2 regions of the Weissella sp. ESL1177 genome follow, and region 2 is predicted to be linked to the other one. Evidence: a T-box and tRNA genes for the amino acid it is inferred to sense, from the RefSeq annotation. Region 2 holds a T-box; the other holds one or more tRNA genes.
What was found. The T-box of region 2 lies ahead of pheS (phenylalanine--tRNA ligase subunit alpha). A T-box ahead of a tRNA ligase gene usually reads a tRNA of that ligase, here a tRNA-Phe.
Positions count from the first base shown of each region.

Region 1 (7,013 bases), 630 kb from region 2:
CCAAACCACGGGTTACCAAACGTTGTAGCCACATTGGCATGCGTAAAGTCGTATAGCCTTCCATGATAATTTGTGCTGTTAACGTTCCTGTGATCGTTGAATTTTGTCCAGATGCTAATAAGGCGATCGCAAACAACATACTTAAGAATGGACTTGCAATTGCACCAACAATTTGACGGTTATTAAGCGCATTGAACAAATCACCAAACGCTTCTAAATCAGAACCATGGCCAAAGAACAAGGCAGCACCAACAATCAACAACAAAGCATTAACAATAAAAGCACCTGTTAATTGAATGTTAGAATCCCAAGCTGTAAACTTCAAAGCTTCTTTGATGCTTTTTTTATCACGCTTAACTTTACGCGTCTGCGAAATTGATGAATGTAAATAAAGGTTGTGAGGCATAACCGTTGCACCAACAATTCCTAACGCTAACATCAATTGACTATGATGGATAATTTCTTTATGCGGTATTAGATTAACTGCCGCTGCTCCCATATCTGGTTTTGCTAAAATAGCCATGTATAAGAAGATGCCCAAAATAACCAAAATCAAAGTCGCAACAATCGCCTCGATCTTACGAAATCCTAATTTCATTAACAATAATAGTAACAAAACATCAGCAGCTGTGATCAAAACTCCCCATAATAATGGTAATCCAAATAGTAGATGCAGGGCGATAGCTGCCCCAATAACTTCAGCCATATCAGTTGCCATAATGGCCAACTCAGTCATGATCCATAGTAGCCAACCAATTGTTTTACTCGTACTGTCACGAGTCATTTGAGCCAAATCTTTTTGTGCGACAATTCCCAGTTTAGCGGCCATGTATTGTAACAACATCGCAATTAAACTCGAAATTAGAACAACTGACAATAACAAGTAGTGGTAACGTGCACCACCGACAATAGATGTAATCCAATTACCCGGATCCATGTATCCTACAGCAACCAGTGCCCCCGGTCCACTCCATGCCATTAATTTCCGGAAAAAGCTGCCTGTGCTCGGTACAGCAACTGAACCATTAATTTCAGCAAGACTTTGCTCTTCAGGTTCTTGTGCTGTTAGTTTCTCTGCCATTGATCGCTCTCCTATCTTACTCTCTAATACCTTCCTTTTATAGTATCTAACAAAGCATTAAAAATTCAAACCATTATGTACTATATAAATAAAAGTAAGGGATTTCAAAGAATATTCTTAACCAAAACGCAATAAATGTTACCCAATAATTCCTAAAAAAAAGTTCTATAAATCCTGTATTTTTGGATTTATAGAACTCTACGCATGCCGTCGATGGGGGTCGAACCCATACTCTCTTGCGAGAACTGGATTTTGAGTCCAGCGCGTCTGCCAATTCCGCCACAACGGCATATAATAATTAAATATATACAACAAAACGATGTCATCGAATGCCGTCGATGGGGGTCGAACCCATACTCCCTTGCGGGAACTGGATTTTGAGTCCAGCGCGTCTGCCAATTCCGCCACAACGGCATATTTAATTATTATGTTATAAAAACGAAGTCATTAAGACTTCAAGGGCGGTAGATGGGGATCGAACCCACGCGTGCCGGAACCACAAACCGGTGTGTTAACCACTTCACCACTACCGCCATCATCAGATAAACAGGGGTAGAGGGAGTCGAACCCCCACCGGCGGTTTTGGAGACCGTTGTTCTACCATTAAACTATACCCCTATTTGAGATGGTCCTATTGATAATACTTTGTATCATCAAATGGCGCGGGGCGGAATCGAACCGTCGACACTACGAGCTTCAATCGTATGCTCTACCAACTGAGCTACCGCGCCATTATAAACGGTCACAACGGGATTCGAACCCGTGATCTTTCGCGTGACAGGCGAACGTCATAACCAACTAGACCATGCGACCAATGGACGTTACAGGGTTCGAACCTGTGACCCCCTGCTTGTAAGGCAGGTGCTCTCCCAGCTGAGCTAAACGTCCATTTTTTATTGTTACAAACTCAACAACAAAAATTATTATACCGATATTTTGCAACCTTTGCAACCCTAAACACAGGTATATTTAAATTAATATATGAATTAGTATATTTTTTCATAAAAACACTATGTCAACATCACATTTATTATACAAGGCCTCTGATTTTTGTTTTATCCTTACCAATATAAAAACTTACATTAAGAATCGCGAATTTATTATCATGCTATTTTGATTAAGTCATAATAAATGAATTAGGTAATTGCAACTTTGCGATATTTCCCCTATAATATGTAATCGTGGTGGTAACGTGTACGTGTACGTGTACATTTCATAAACTATTCATTAATCTTGGTAGTGTAGCCAAGTGGTAAGGCAACGGTCTGCAAAACCGTCATCACGGGTTCGATTCCCGCCACTACCTTCTAAAAAAAGAATGTTCCAAAAGGTTTCAATCGTTTGGAACACGTTTAAAAAGAGAGTGCAACAAAAGACGCTCTAAAGCCGATTGTAACGATAATTAGGTGATTTTGGGTCCGTAGTATAACGAAGGACCGGAATTGCCTAATTGTTGTTACAGCAAGGCTTTAGTCTTTTGGAACACGTTTAAAAGCGCCAATCTACCAGTTGATAGATTGACGCCTTTTTCAGTTGGTCATAACAACTTATGTCCCAAACCTTTTTTGTTTTATGATTCACTCAATGCTTGTTCCCAAATAGCAACGGCTTTACCATCAGAAAAATTCTTCGCTGATTCATACGCTGACTGTGACATCTTAGTCCATAATTCATTATCACGTAGTAGTTGGCTAGCTTGTTTTGCCATTGCTACATTTGAACCATCTGGCACGATGTAACCATTCACACCGTCAGTAATTAATGCATGAGCACCATATGGCACATCATAACTAATACTTGGCACACCGTGACTCATTGCTTCAACAAGATTCATCCCCAATCCTTCACCAACTGACGGTTGCAAAATAATCTGTGCTTGTTGATAAGCATCTTGTAAGGCTTGACCAGTCACATAGCCACCAAAAGTCACATGATCAACAACATTCAACTTTGCTGCTAAATCCTGTAACTCCTGCATGATTTCTTGCGATGCAGCATAGCCATAATAAACTAATGTTGCATCTGGTACATCATTCACGACTCGTGCCAGTACACGCATAGCCTGATCAGGTCGCTTTTCAGGTGATAAACGACCAACATAAATAAGTTGATGCTGTTGTCGTTTTCCTAATGGTATTTGTGGCTGCTGAAGCGCATCTTCACTTATGGTCAAATCAGGTGCAACTCGGATCGTTAATTGTGGATAACGTGTTTGTAAATCACGTTGTTGTGTTGCCGTTGGTACAAGAATGGCCGTAAATGCTTGTCCATAACGCTCCAATACGTTGGTATAAGCTGGATATAGCTTCCCTCGTACTGGATGTTTTGTATCGCTTGTGTGCACATCATGTAGATAAGCAAATTTACTGGTTGCCCCTTGTACCCCTGCAACAACATGATCTAAACTACGTCGATCAGAAATTAACGTTGCAGCTGGTTGTTGACGTGTGATTTCATTTAAAAAGAACAAAAATAATTGTTCTTCGGTATTAAACCGATAATCATGACCAAGATAGTTGCGTAACTTATACATACTAGGCAAGAGTTGACCATTAATATTCATTTGAGTCATTTCAAGAACGGTTTCACCTGCTAAGTTCAAAAACTTACGTACAGCCAATTGACCATCTGGATGGAAGTAATCAACTGATGACTTGAAACCGCGCCAGTCAAAGTTTTCACGAACGGTTAGATTATCAGCCCGATCATAATACATGATATCATTAACTAATCCTACTGTTGCCGGCATGACATTAATACGTGCAACCACACGTCCAGCATCCTCTAACGTTGAATAATTTGGCCCATGACTAACAATATGATATTGATCTAAAGGGATTTGTGGTAATAAGCGTAAGTGTTGTTCTTGGCGTAAAACATTCGTCGTTCCTTGAAAGAAATCATACATATTAAGCACTTCAGACGCTTTTAATCCCATCGCTGTTGCATCACGATTTAAAAAACGATTATAATCACGGGTAACATAAACTGCTTGATCTAACCGGCCAGCTTGTTTTTGCCGATTAAAAAATTGGACACGTTTCGCTTGGGCATGTTCAGTTCCTGAATTATAGGCGAAAATATTTTCACTCACAAAATAATACATTATTGTTGTCCTCCACGATAACCTGGCATACCCGATAACTTCATTGGCCAACTTTGCTTTGCATCAGTTAACAGAGCCTGCCAAGCTGACCAAACCGAATCTTCAGAATATCTTTCAGCTGATTGGTAAGCCCCAATAATATACTCTTCCGCTAAATCCGAATCGCGCAAAACACGTAAAATTGCTTCAGCCATTGCTCGATAATCACCATATGCGACCACCGCACCATTGACGCCATCTTCCACAATTTCATTAGGACCATAATTAACATCGTATGAAAAGGCAATCAATCCATGTGAAATAGCTTCCATAATGGCGAGATTGAACCCTTCCATTCTCGATGTTAAACCATACATCATTGCATTATTTTGCACAGCATCAATGTCTGTTGTATACCCCTTTAATGTCACAACATCTTCTAATTGATAATCCGCAATGACCTGTTCTACTTCACGTCGCGCTTTATAATTATCACTTGGATCTGGATAACCATAAATATCCAAGGTCACCTGTGGAAATTCTTGATGAACAATACCAATTGCACGGACCAAATCATCTAAATGTTTTTCCCAGGCAATTCGTGAGAAGACAACCATCTTTCCAAATTCACGATTCGCTAGCGGTATGCGTGGTGCTTGTGATAAACGATCTGGCACCACACCAACTGGAATCGTAAATAACTTAGTTTTGGGTTGGAAACGGGCACGGACATCAGCCGTTTGTTTGTGTGTTGCTGACACAACTGCATCATAATCATCAATCGCGTTTAATGCATACTCATAATTATTATTGAGCAATGGTGCCGCCGGATCCTGTGCATCCGCAGTATGTGCATTATGCAAATGAAAAACAGTATAGGCTGGTTTATTCAACTGGCGCAGTCCCCAATCGCCTAAATGAGTCCGATCGGCAATAAACACATTAGGTTGATCCACTGACCAAAAATCATCATTTAAACAATCCAAAAAATATTTTGTGAATTCTGTCAATGTATCGAATTGGTACACCTGATTTTGTTGATCAATCAAACGCCATCCCGTTTTTTGACGCTCACCAGACATTGTCTGCTTATGAAATGCCTCGATAACAGTTCGACCAGATGGTGTTTGCCAAGTCTCTGTACCAATTTTATTATCAGGGGTATACCATTGCTTTAATGACACAAAGCCACGTGAATCATAATAATCAACACAATATAGATTATTAAAGCCATCAAGCCATTCAACTGACTGAACTTGCTGCGCTGCGTCAGGATTATAATTCACCCGTGCAACCAATTGGTCATTAGTTGTCACCAAATAGCGTTTTTTTTCTGATTCATCAGTTATTTGTGCATTTAACACACCAAATTCAATATCTTGTACTTGCACTTGCTTTGGTGTGACTTGCATCGCTTCTTGAAAATAATCAAACATATTGATGAGTTGTTCATCAGGAATTCCGGCATTATTAGCATTGATGTGCGCATTTGGATCCCAATCACGCAAAACAACCCGTGCCGGTTCATTATTTTTATTGAATAAGTCTAAACGCTTTAATTCTGCATGTTCAATACCAGATTTTTGTTTTGGCATTGTCGCATTAATAAAGAAGTTCATTCGTTCCGCCTTTCATCACTGCATCTGAGACGAAATGTCACTACAGTTTATTTCATTATTTGTATTAGGCAAACTGTGACCATAAGCGCACAATTGCTTGTGTCCCAGCATCTGACAAGCCATTATCATCAGCTAATTTTGTATATAGTTGTTCAGCTAGTATTGTCATTGGCAGCGTAAGGCCTAATTTTTTGGCTTCATCTAGGGCAATTCGTAAGTCTTTAATGAAGTGTTTAACGTAGAAACCAGGCTCGTAATCACCTGCCAAAATACGTGGTCCATAATTATCTAATGACCAGTTCTGCGCTGCACCACCGCCAAGAGTATGCAAAACTTCAGAAACATTTAACTGCGCTGCTTTCGCATATGCCATTGTTTCAGCCATGCCCAACATGGTACCAGCCACCATAATTTGATTAGCCATTTTTGCATGCTGCCCTTTACCGGCTGCACCGAACAAAGTGGTCGCTTTTGCAATCACTTGAAAAATCGGTTGTAACTGATTAAAGGCGGTTTCATCACCACCAACCATCACCGTTAATGTCCCATTTTTGGCACCGGTATCACCACCAGAAACTGGTGCATCCAAAACAGTAACCCCTATTTTCTGACCAGCTTCAGCTAATTCAGTTGCCAACGTTGGTGTTGATGTTGTCATATCAACCATAATTTGTCCAGCGTGGGCACCTGCAAAAATGCCATTCTCACCATAATATTGACTTGCCACATCTTTAGGATAACCAACCATTGTCATAACAACGTCTGCTACTTCCGCAATTTTACGTGGCGAATCTTGCCACACAGCACCATGCGCAATGACTGATTGTGCATGTGCCTTGGTGCGATTATAAACAAACACCTCATAATTTGCTTGCAATAAATTGTTAATGATGCCTGTTCCCATAACACCCGTACCAATAAAACCAATTTTCATTTGCCATGCCCCCATTTATATAATTTGTCTAGCATTAAATTTATCTAGCATACTCTGTAATGTATATTATTGATTTTATCTTAAATTTAGTTAATTTAACAAAAAAATCCACAAAACTGATGATAAATATCAATTTTGTGAATTAATTCATTTTTACCAAGCATTATTATTGGTGAATCTATAATATATTTTTATTAAAATCATCTCTTCATTCATATAAAACTTCCATAATTCTCACGTGTAACTTTTTTAATGAAAATATTAAAATTCATACGGTATTTTTATAGAAACTAA
Region 1 covers NZ_CM176591.1:1,940,159-1,947,171, reverse strand. The annotation lists gene AC3B5D_RS09410 (Nramp family divalent metal transporter) at 1-1,081, opposite strand, end outside; tRNA gene AC3B5D_RS09405 (tRNA-Leu) at 1,287-1,370, opposite strand; tRNA gene AC3B5D_RS09400 (tRNA-Leu) at 1,412-1,495, opposite strand; tRNA gene AC3B5D_RS09395 (tRNA-His) at 1,542-1,614, opposite strand; tRNA gene AC3B5D_RS09390 (tRNA-Trp) at 1,629-1,699, opposite strand; tRNA gene AC3B5D_RS09385 (tRNA-Phe) at 1,740-1,812, opposite strand; tRNA gene AC3B5D_RS09380 (tRNA-Asp) at 1,821-1,894, opposite strand; tRNA gene AC3B5D_RS09375 (tRNA-Val) at 1,897-1,969, opposite strand; tRNA gene AC3B5D_RS09370 (tRNA-Cys) at 2,317-2,387, shown strand; gene AC3B5D_RS09365 (glycosyltransferase) at 2,652-4,187, opposite strand; gene AC3B5D_RS09360 (glycosyltransferase) at 4,187-5,785, opposite strand; gene AC3B5D_RS09355 (NAD(P)-dependent oxidoreductase) at 5,850-6,719, opposite strand; gene AC3B5D_RS09350 (alpha-mannosidase) at 6,981-7,013, opposite strand, start outside.
Region 1: it encodes a tRNA-Phe, which carries the amino acid that the T-box ahead of pheS (phenylalanine--tRNA ligase subunit alpha) is inferred to sense. The anticodon was not compared.

Region 2 (7,013 bases):
CTCAGCACGTGTAAATTTCGTCTTTTGACCAACTTCAGTCGCAATATCGTCAATGGTTTCACCTTCACGAACCGTCACTGTATCTTGGTTATTTAATGGTGATGATGCACCACCTTGACGAAGCGTCTTCACAATTTCGCCAACTGTATCAGAGGGTGAAAACAGATAATATCCTGATTTTAAATTAGAAATATGGTGCGATGACAAGTAATGCATAAAAGCCTTTTTTGATCGTATAACCTTAGCAGAATCTAATTTATCTGCAATTTCATCAGTTTCCGCACCTTCTTTAATTTTAACCTGTTTATTTTTCTTGTCTTGGCTATTTAAAGCAGAATAATCGCGCTTATCCTGATAGCTAGTAACAAAGCTAATGCCACCAACAATAATGGCTATCAAAATAATAACGATCACTAATAACCGCCCTTTTCCTCGCCGGTTGCGCCTTTTCCTTCTTACGCTATGACCGTTTTTCATACTTATTTCTCCTAGACTTATCTTTAATCCATAACGAAAATAGTCGCTATTACTTTGAGTATATCAGTAATAACGACTATTTAATCGTTTTTTTAATTAATCTTAACGAATTTCTGCACCAAATTGCTCTGCTAATGCACCAGCAATATGATCAACAAGTTGATTTGTTTCATCATCTAACATCGTTTGTTCAGGGTTTATAAAAGTCAACCCAAATGCCACTGATTTCATATCATTTGGAACATTGTCACCTGTATAAACATCAAAGATAACAATATCATGCAGATATTTACCACCTGCTTGTTGGATAGCCTCTTCAATGCTTGATGCAGCAACATCACGATTGACTAAGATTGCTAAATCACGTGAGACTGCTGGATAACGTGAAATGGCTTCGTAACGTCCCTGATGCTTTGGCAAAGCGATCATTGCGTCTAAATCTAATTCAAATCCAAATGTCTGATTAATCCGATATTCTTTTGCAATTAATGGATGAATTTGACCAACAAAACCAATAAAGGTGTTGCCAACATAAACATCTGCTGTCTGACCTGGGTGCATATCGTCACGTATTGTATTCGCTACAAAATGTACAGGCTCTACAAAATCATAATTAACCAACAATTGTTCCACGATACCTTTTAACGCATAGAAATCTGCTACTTGTGCCTTTTGATTCCATGTCCGCTCAGTAATATTACCAGTTAATACTCCTGCCAAGTGCTCAACTTCTTGTGGTTGTTTCGTTAAATCACCATCTGAAACAAAAACGCGTCCTTGCTCATATAAAGCCACATTGGTTTGCTTACGTGCCACGTTATAGGCAACATCATCTAATAAACCAGTCAACAAACTACTACGAGTTTGTTGATGATCTTGTGACATTGGATAGTCTAATTGAACAGGTTCGCCATCATGTAATTTAAAACGATTTGCCTTTTCTGGCGTTGTCAACACATATGAAATGGCCTGGTTCAAGCCAAGCCCTTCCAAAGCGTGTCGGCTTGCTCGTACAAGGCGTTGCTTAGCTGTTAATTTACCTGGTGTCATTTCACCAACTGGTAATGTTGCTGGTAAATTATCATAACCATATAGACGAGCAATTTCTTCAATCAAATCAGCAGGAATCGTAATATCCCAACGACGTGCTGGAATAGTTACTGAAAATAAACCGTCTGTTTCTTCGTAATCAAAGAATAAACGATCAAAAATAGCTGCAATCTCTGCTGTCGTGATGTTTGTACCAAGCACATGATTGACATGTGCCACACTTACCTGAACAACAGGTGCTTCATAGTCAAAGTCCTGTGCAACAACTCGTCCCGTAGTAACTTGACCACCAGCTAATTCAGCTACCAAAGCAGCTGCATGGTCAAGTGCTGTAAATGTATCCTCAACATTAACGCCACGTTCAAAACGCATCGATGCTTCTGAATGTAAGTTTTGGTCACGAGCCGTGTGACGAATTGACTTTGGCTCAAAGATTGCACCTTCTAATACAATATCGGTTGTTTCAGCAGTCACTTCTGTTGATTCACCACCCATCACACCAGCAAACATCAACGCTTCATCTCCTGAAGCAATCACAATATCTTCAGCAGAAGCTTCGCGGGTAACCCCATCCAAAGTTTTGATAACTTCCCTGTCATGAGCACGACGAACATGTACCTCTGGCTGTGGTAATGCATTCAAGTTAAAAGCATGCATTGGCTGACCATACATTAATAACATGTAATTTGTAATATCGACAATATTTGAAATAGGTCGAATCCCCATTGTCCATAAACGACGTTGCAACCACAATGGTGAATCTTTCACCGTGACATTTTTGACCACACGTACAGCATACTTCGATGCTAACTCCGCAGGTGCCGTCACTTGGATAATGTCACTGGTTGCTTCCGTCGTTTCATGTAGCTCAAATGTTGGTAATGTTGGCTCTTCAGAGAGAATAGCTGCAACTTCCCAAGCAGTCCCGTTCATTGAGAACAAATCTGCACGATTAGGTGTAATACCCGTTTCTAAAATATCATCATCCAAACCTAAAACAGCTAATGCATCTTCACCCGGTTGTAACTCAGCTGCATCAACGTCGTTAAATACCCAAATACCGTCTTCAAAATCTTTTGGTGCAACTTTATCTTCAAAGCCAAGCTCTTGCAAAGCTGCTAACATACCATTAGAAACTTCACCACGTAACTTGCCTTTACGAATTTTTTTGTTGTCACCAATAATTGAGCCATGTTTTGCCAAAATAACCGTTTGACCTTCAGCCACATTTGGTGCGCCAGTCACAACTTGGATTGGTTCATCTTCACCTGCGTCTAATTGTGTAATCACCATATGATCAGAATCAGGATGTGGCACAACAGACAACACTTTTGCAATGACAATTTTCTTCATATTGCCTTTTGGTTGATATTGCCCCTCAACTTCAACAGCCGTACGCGAAATTTTTTCTGCTAACTGTGCTGCAGGTAATGCAATTGGCAAATAATCACGTAACCAATTTACTGAAACTTTCATTTTGTTTTATCCTTTCTGATCAAATTGCGTTAAGAAACGAACATCGTTCAAATAGAAATTACGAATGTCTTCAACGCCATACTTCAACATGGCGAAACGATCAGGTCCTAATCCAAAGGCAAAACCACCGTAAACGTCTGGATCAATACCAGACTTACGCAAAACATTTGGATGAACCATACCAGCACCCAGTACTTCAATCCATTCAATATCTTCTGGTGCCATATCTGGTGTCACCGCATTCCATGAAATATCAACTTCTACAGATGGTTCCGTAAACGGAAAGTACGATGGACGTAAACGAATATCATGCGCTTCACCAAATAAATTGTGAGCGACTGCTAATAAAGTTCCTTTTAAATCACCCATCGTAATATGCTTATCAATCACAAGTCCTTCCATTTGGTGGAATTGATGTGAGTGCGTTGCATCATCAGTATCACGACGATAAACACGGCCTGGTGAAACCATCTTTAATGGTCCCTTACTAAAATCATGTGCTTCCATTGTGCGCGCTTGCACTGGTGAAGTTTGCGTGCGCATCAAGATATCGGGTGTGATATAAAACGTATCTTGCATATCACGTGCTGGATGATCTTTTGGCAAATTCATGCGCTCAAAATTATATTGATCTTCTTCAACCTCTGGTCCTTCAATCACCTGATAACCCATCCCAATAAACTGGTCTTCCAAGCTTTCAATAATTTGCTGTAAGACATGTGGTTGTCCTTGCTTAACTGCACGACCAGGTAATGTGACATCAATCGTCTCTACAGCCAATTGTGCATCAAGAGCAATAGCTTCTAAATGTGTTTGACGTTCACTAATGGCAGCATTTAAAGTATCACGGACATCATTGGCTAATGCACCGATTACTGGTCGTTCTTCTGGTGCCAAATCTTTCATGCCACGAAGTACTTCAGTCAATGGTCCCTTTTTTCCTAACCAATGTACTCGTACCTGATTTAATGCCTTAACATCGGCAGCAGCATTAATCTGACCTAATGCTTCATCGCGCAATGTCGTGAGCTCATCTTGTAAACTCATGTTTCTTCTCCTTTTACTAATAAACTTTTTAAATAAAAAGTCCCTTCGATAATCATTATCGAAGGGACGCTCATTAACGTGGTACCACCCAAAAATTCAGTAGTCTTAGACAGACTACCCTCGGTTATCTGTTAACGGTGATAAACCGCATCAACTTTTTATTGACGAACTCCTGACTGAAATTCAATATCCTAAAAGGCAGGCTTTCACCACTTCCTGCTCGCTAAACTTAAGCGGATACTTACTAGGTCATTCATTGTTTCTTGCTCCATTGTACAAATTTTATTTTAAATTAGCAAGTTTCTATTTGTCGGTACATTGCCATTTGTCTGACCACTCATGAATCGCTGTCATCATCTCACGCATTGACTCACCACGTGTGGTTAAGGCATATTCAATTAATGAAGAATCATCATAAGTACGACGCTCAACAATATCAGCCCCTTCAAGTTCCTTCAATCTTTCAACTAACACACGATCTGAACATTTTGAAACAGATTGTGCGAGATCCTTAAAACGAACTGGGCCATTGATCAGTAATGTTTCAATAATCATGCCATTCCATTTACGCCCAAGTATATCAAACGTTGCGATAAACTTATCGCATAACTTATTTTCACATACTTCGGTCATATCGGCTGTATTCTCAGTGACAACTGCCATAATATATTCTCCTTAACTTGTTGGTTTCTCTTCTCGTACTTTTATTTTATGCTTTACTTACAAAAAATGCACGAAATAACTTTTAAATTTCATAACTAACATTATATCCTTATTTTCTGCACTCGCAAAGAATAATTTGACAAGCGGTGTATACTTATTTAGGTTATTTTTTTAGAAAGACAGGTGTCGTATGACGTCAAATCAAGATTCCCCTAGCATTTTTAATGCTACTTTTATTCAATTATTCATTATTCAAATTTTAAGTATGATGACTTTTTATAGTCTCTTTGTCATTATTGGTCCGTATGCAGTACATACATATCATGTTAGTACAACAATGGCTGGTCTCATCACTGGTATGACGATTATTGGTACAATGATTGCTCGTTTTAGCGCTGGTGTGATGACTGCCAGGTTCAGTGCAAAAAAACTGACCATTATTAGTATGGTTATTTTGGTTCCCATCTTATTAGCTTACCAATATCATGGTGGTATACTTTATCTACTATTAATTCGTTTTATTCAAGGATTAGCCGTGGGTTTAACTGGTACAGTTACCAATACTGCCGTTGTTAATGTTATTCCTCATGAACGACGCGCTGAAGGCATAGCTTACTTTTCACTAGCAACTATTCTTGGTACTGCTTTTGGCCCATTTTTTGCTTTATTAATTGAACAACATTATTCGTATACCATCTTATTTTGGCTAGAATTTTTCACTGGTCTTATCGCATTAATTGCTTCATTCCTAATTGATGCCAACAAAGTTATCATTAAGTCTGCACCAGTAAAAACGAATTTTAGTTTACGGACATTAATTGAACCAAAGGTCCTAGGAATTTCACTAACACTGGGATTTGTCACATTTGGCTACGCTGCCTTACAATCTGAATTAGACTTCTATGCTAGTGATCTCCATTTGGTTACATTTGCCTCATATTTCTTCCTAGTTTATGCTTTTGCCATTCTTATTTCACGACCAGTCGTTGGTCGACTAATGGATCATAAAAATGAAAATTTCGTCATTTATCCAGCCTTAATTATTTTAGCCATTGGACTATTTGTTTTAGGCAAAATGACTAATGGTTGGATGATGTTATTGGCTGCTGTTTTAATCGGTTTAGGTTTTGGAAATTTTCAATCAGCTGTTCAGTCAACAACAACCCAAATGGTACCCGCTAATCGTTTAACCCAAACAACCGCTACTTATTTCATTTGTTACGAATTTTCACTAGGTTTTGGTCCTTCTATCATTGGTTTTATTCAACCAATGCTTGGTTATCAAAATCTGTTCTTGATAATGGCCGTGATTGCTCTCATTGGTATTGTGCTTTACTATTTTATTCATGGTCGTAAAATTTCTGCTTGATTTAAGACAAAATAAATAAGCGTGAGACAACAGGTTTCAATCCTTTGTCTCACGCTTATTTATTTTGTTTTATATTATAACTCTGCTAACTTAGAAATTAAGATAGCTCCAATAACAACCATAATGGCACCCACAAGGATGAAGCCCATTTGACGTTTTGTTTTTTTCTCTTTCAAAATAAAGATGGCACCAAACGTTCCGACGATAATACCAGTTTGTGACAACGTTGTTGCCGTTGCTTGACCAACATGAGGATTACCCGTTGAGATAAACATGAACACATTTCCTAGTGCCCAAACCAAACCAGTAATCACTTGACGCCACGTACCTGACTTAAACATATCATCAGTCTCTTTAAAGAAAAAGATGACAATTAGGATTGCACCTAAAATTTGTCCAAGTGACTGTGGTGCCACAATGGCAGTCATATAATCCAAACCATTGTTTTGATTATGAATGGCATTTGAAATGTAACCCCACTTGTTCAACAAGTTAGGAATAACAAAATAGGCCATGAATCCAAGTGTTGATATAATGACTGCTGTTATACCACCCTTAAAATCACGTTCTGGATTCAGATCTTTTGGCGCATTTTTATCACTGACTGTTGTAAATAAAGCACCCACTGTTACCAATGCAATTGACAAGATCCCAAAGAACCACATCCGGCCAGTATGCCATTCCCCTAGAACGGCAGCAGCCATCAAAGCATTACCAATAATTTGACCAGAAGTTGACAATGGATTACCAATTGATACGCCTAACTTCTTAAAGCCAATTAATTGACCAACTTGACCAATAGCCCAAACTAATCCCGATAGGAAACCAACAATCCAAATTCTTGCATTAAAAGCATAGTCGGCCCCGGCACTTGGAATAACAAATGCAAATAGTGTACCAAATCCTAAAATTAGCGCACCAATTGTCATTC
Region 2 covers NZ_CM176591.1:1,305,516-1,312,528, forward strand. The annotation lists gene mltG (endolytic transglycosylase MltG) at 1-477, opposite strand, end outside; gene pheT (phenylalanine--tRNA ligase subunit beta) at 580-3,003, opposite strand; gene pheS (phenylalanine--tRNA ligase subunit alpha) at 3,010-4,050, opposite strand; T-box leader at 4,110-4,316, opposite strand; gene AC3B5D_RS06360 (winged helix-turn-helix transcriptional regulator) at 4,354-4,713, opposite strand; gene AC3B5D_RS06365 (MFS transporter) at 4,904-6,082, shown strand; gene AC3B5D_RS06370 (GRP family sugar transporter) at 6,157-7,013, opposite strand, start outside.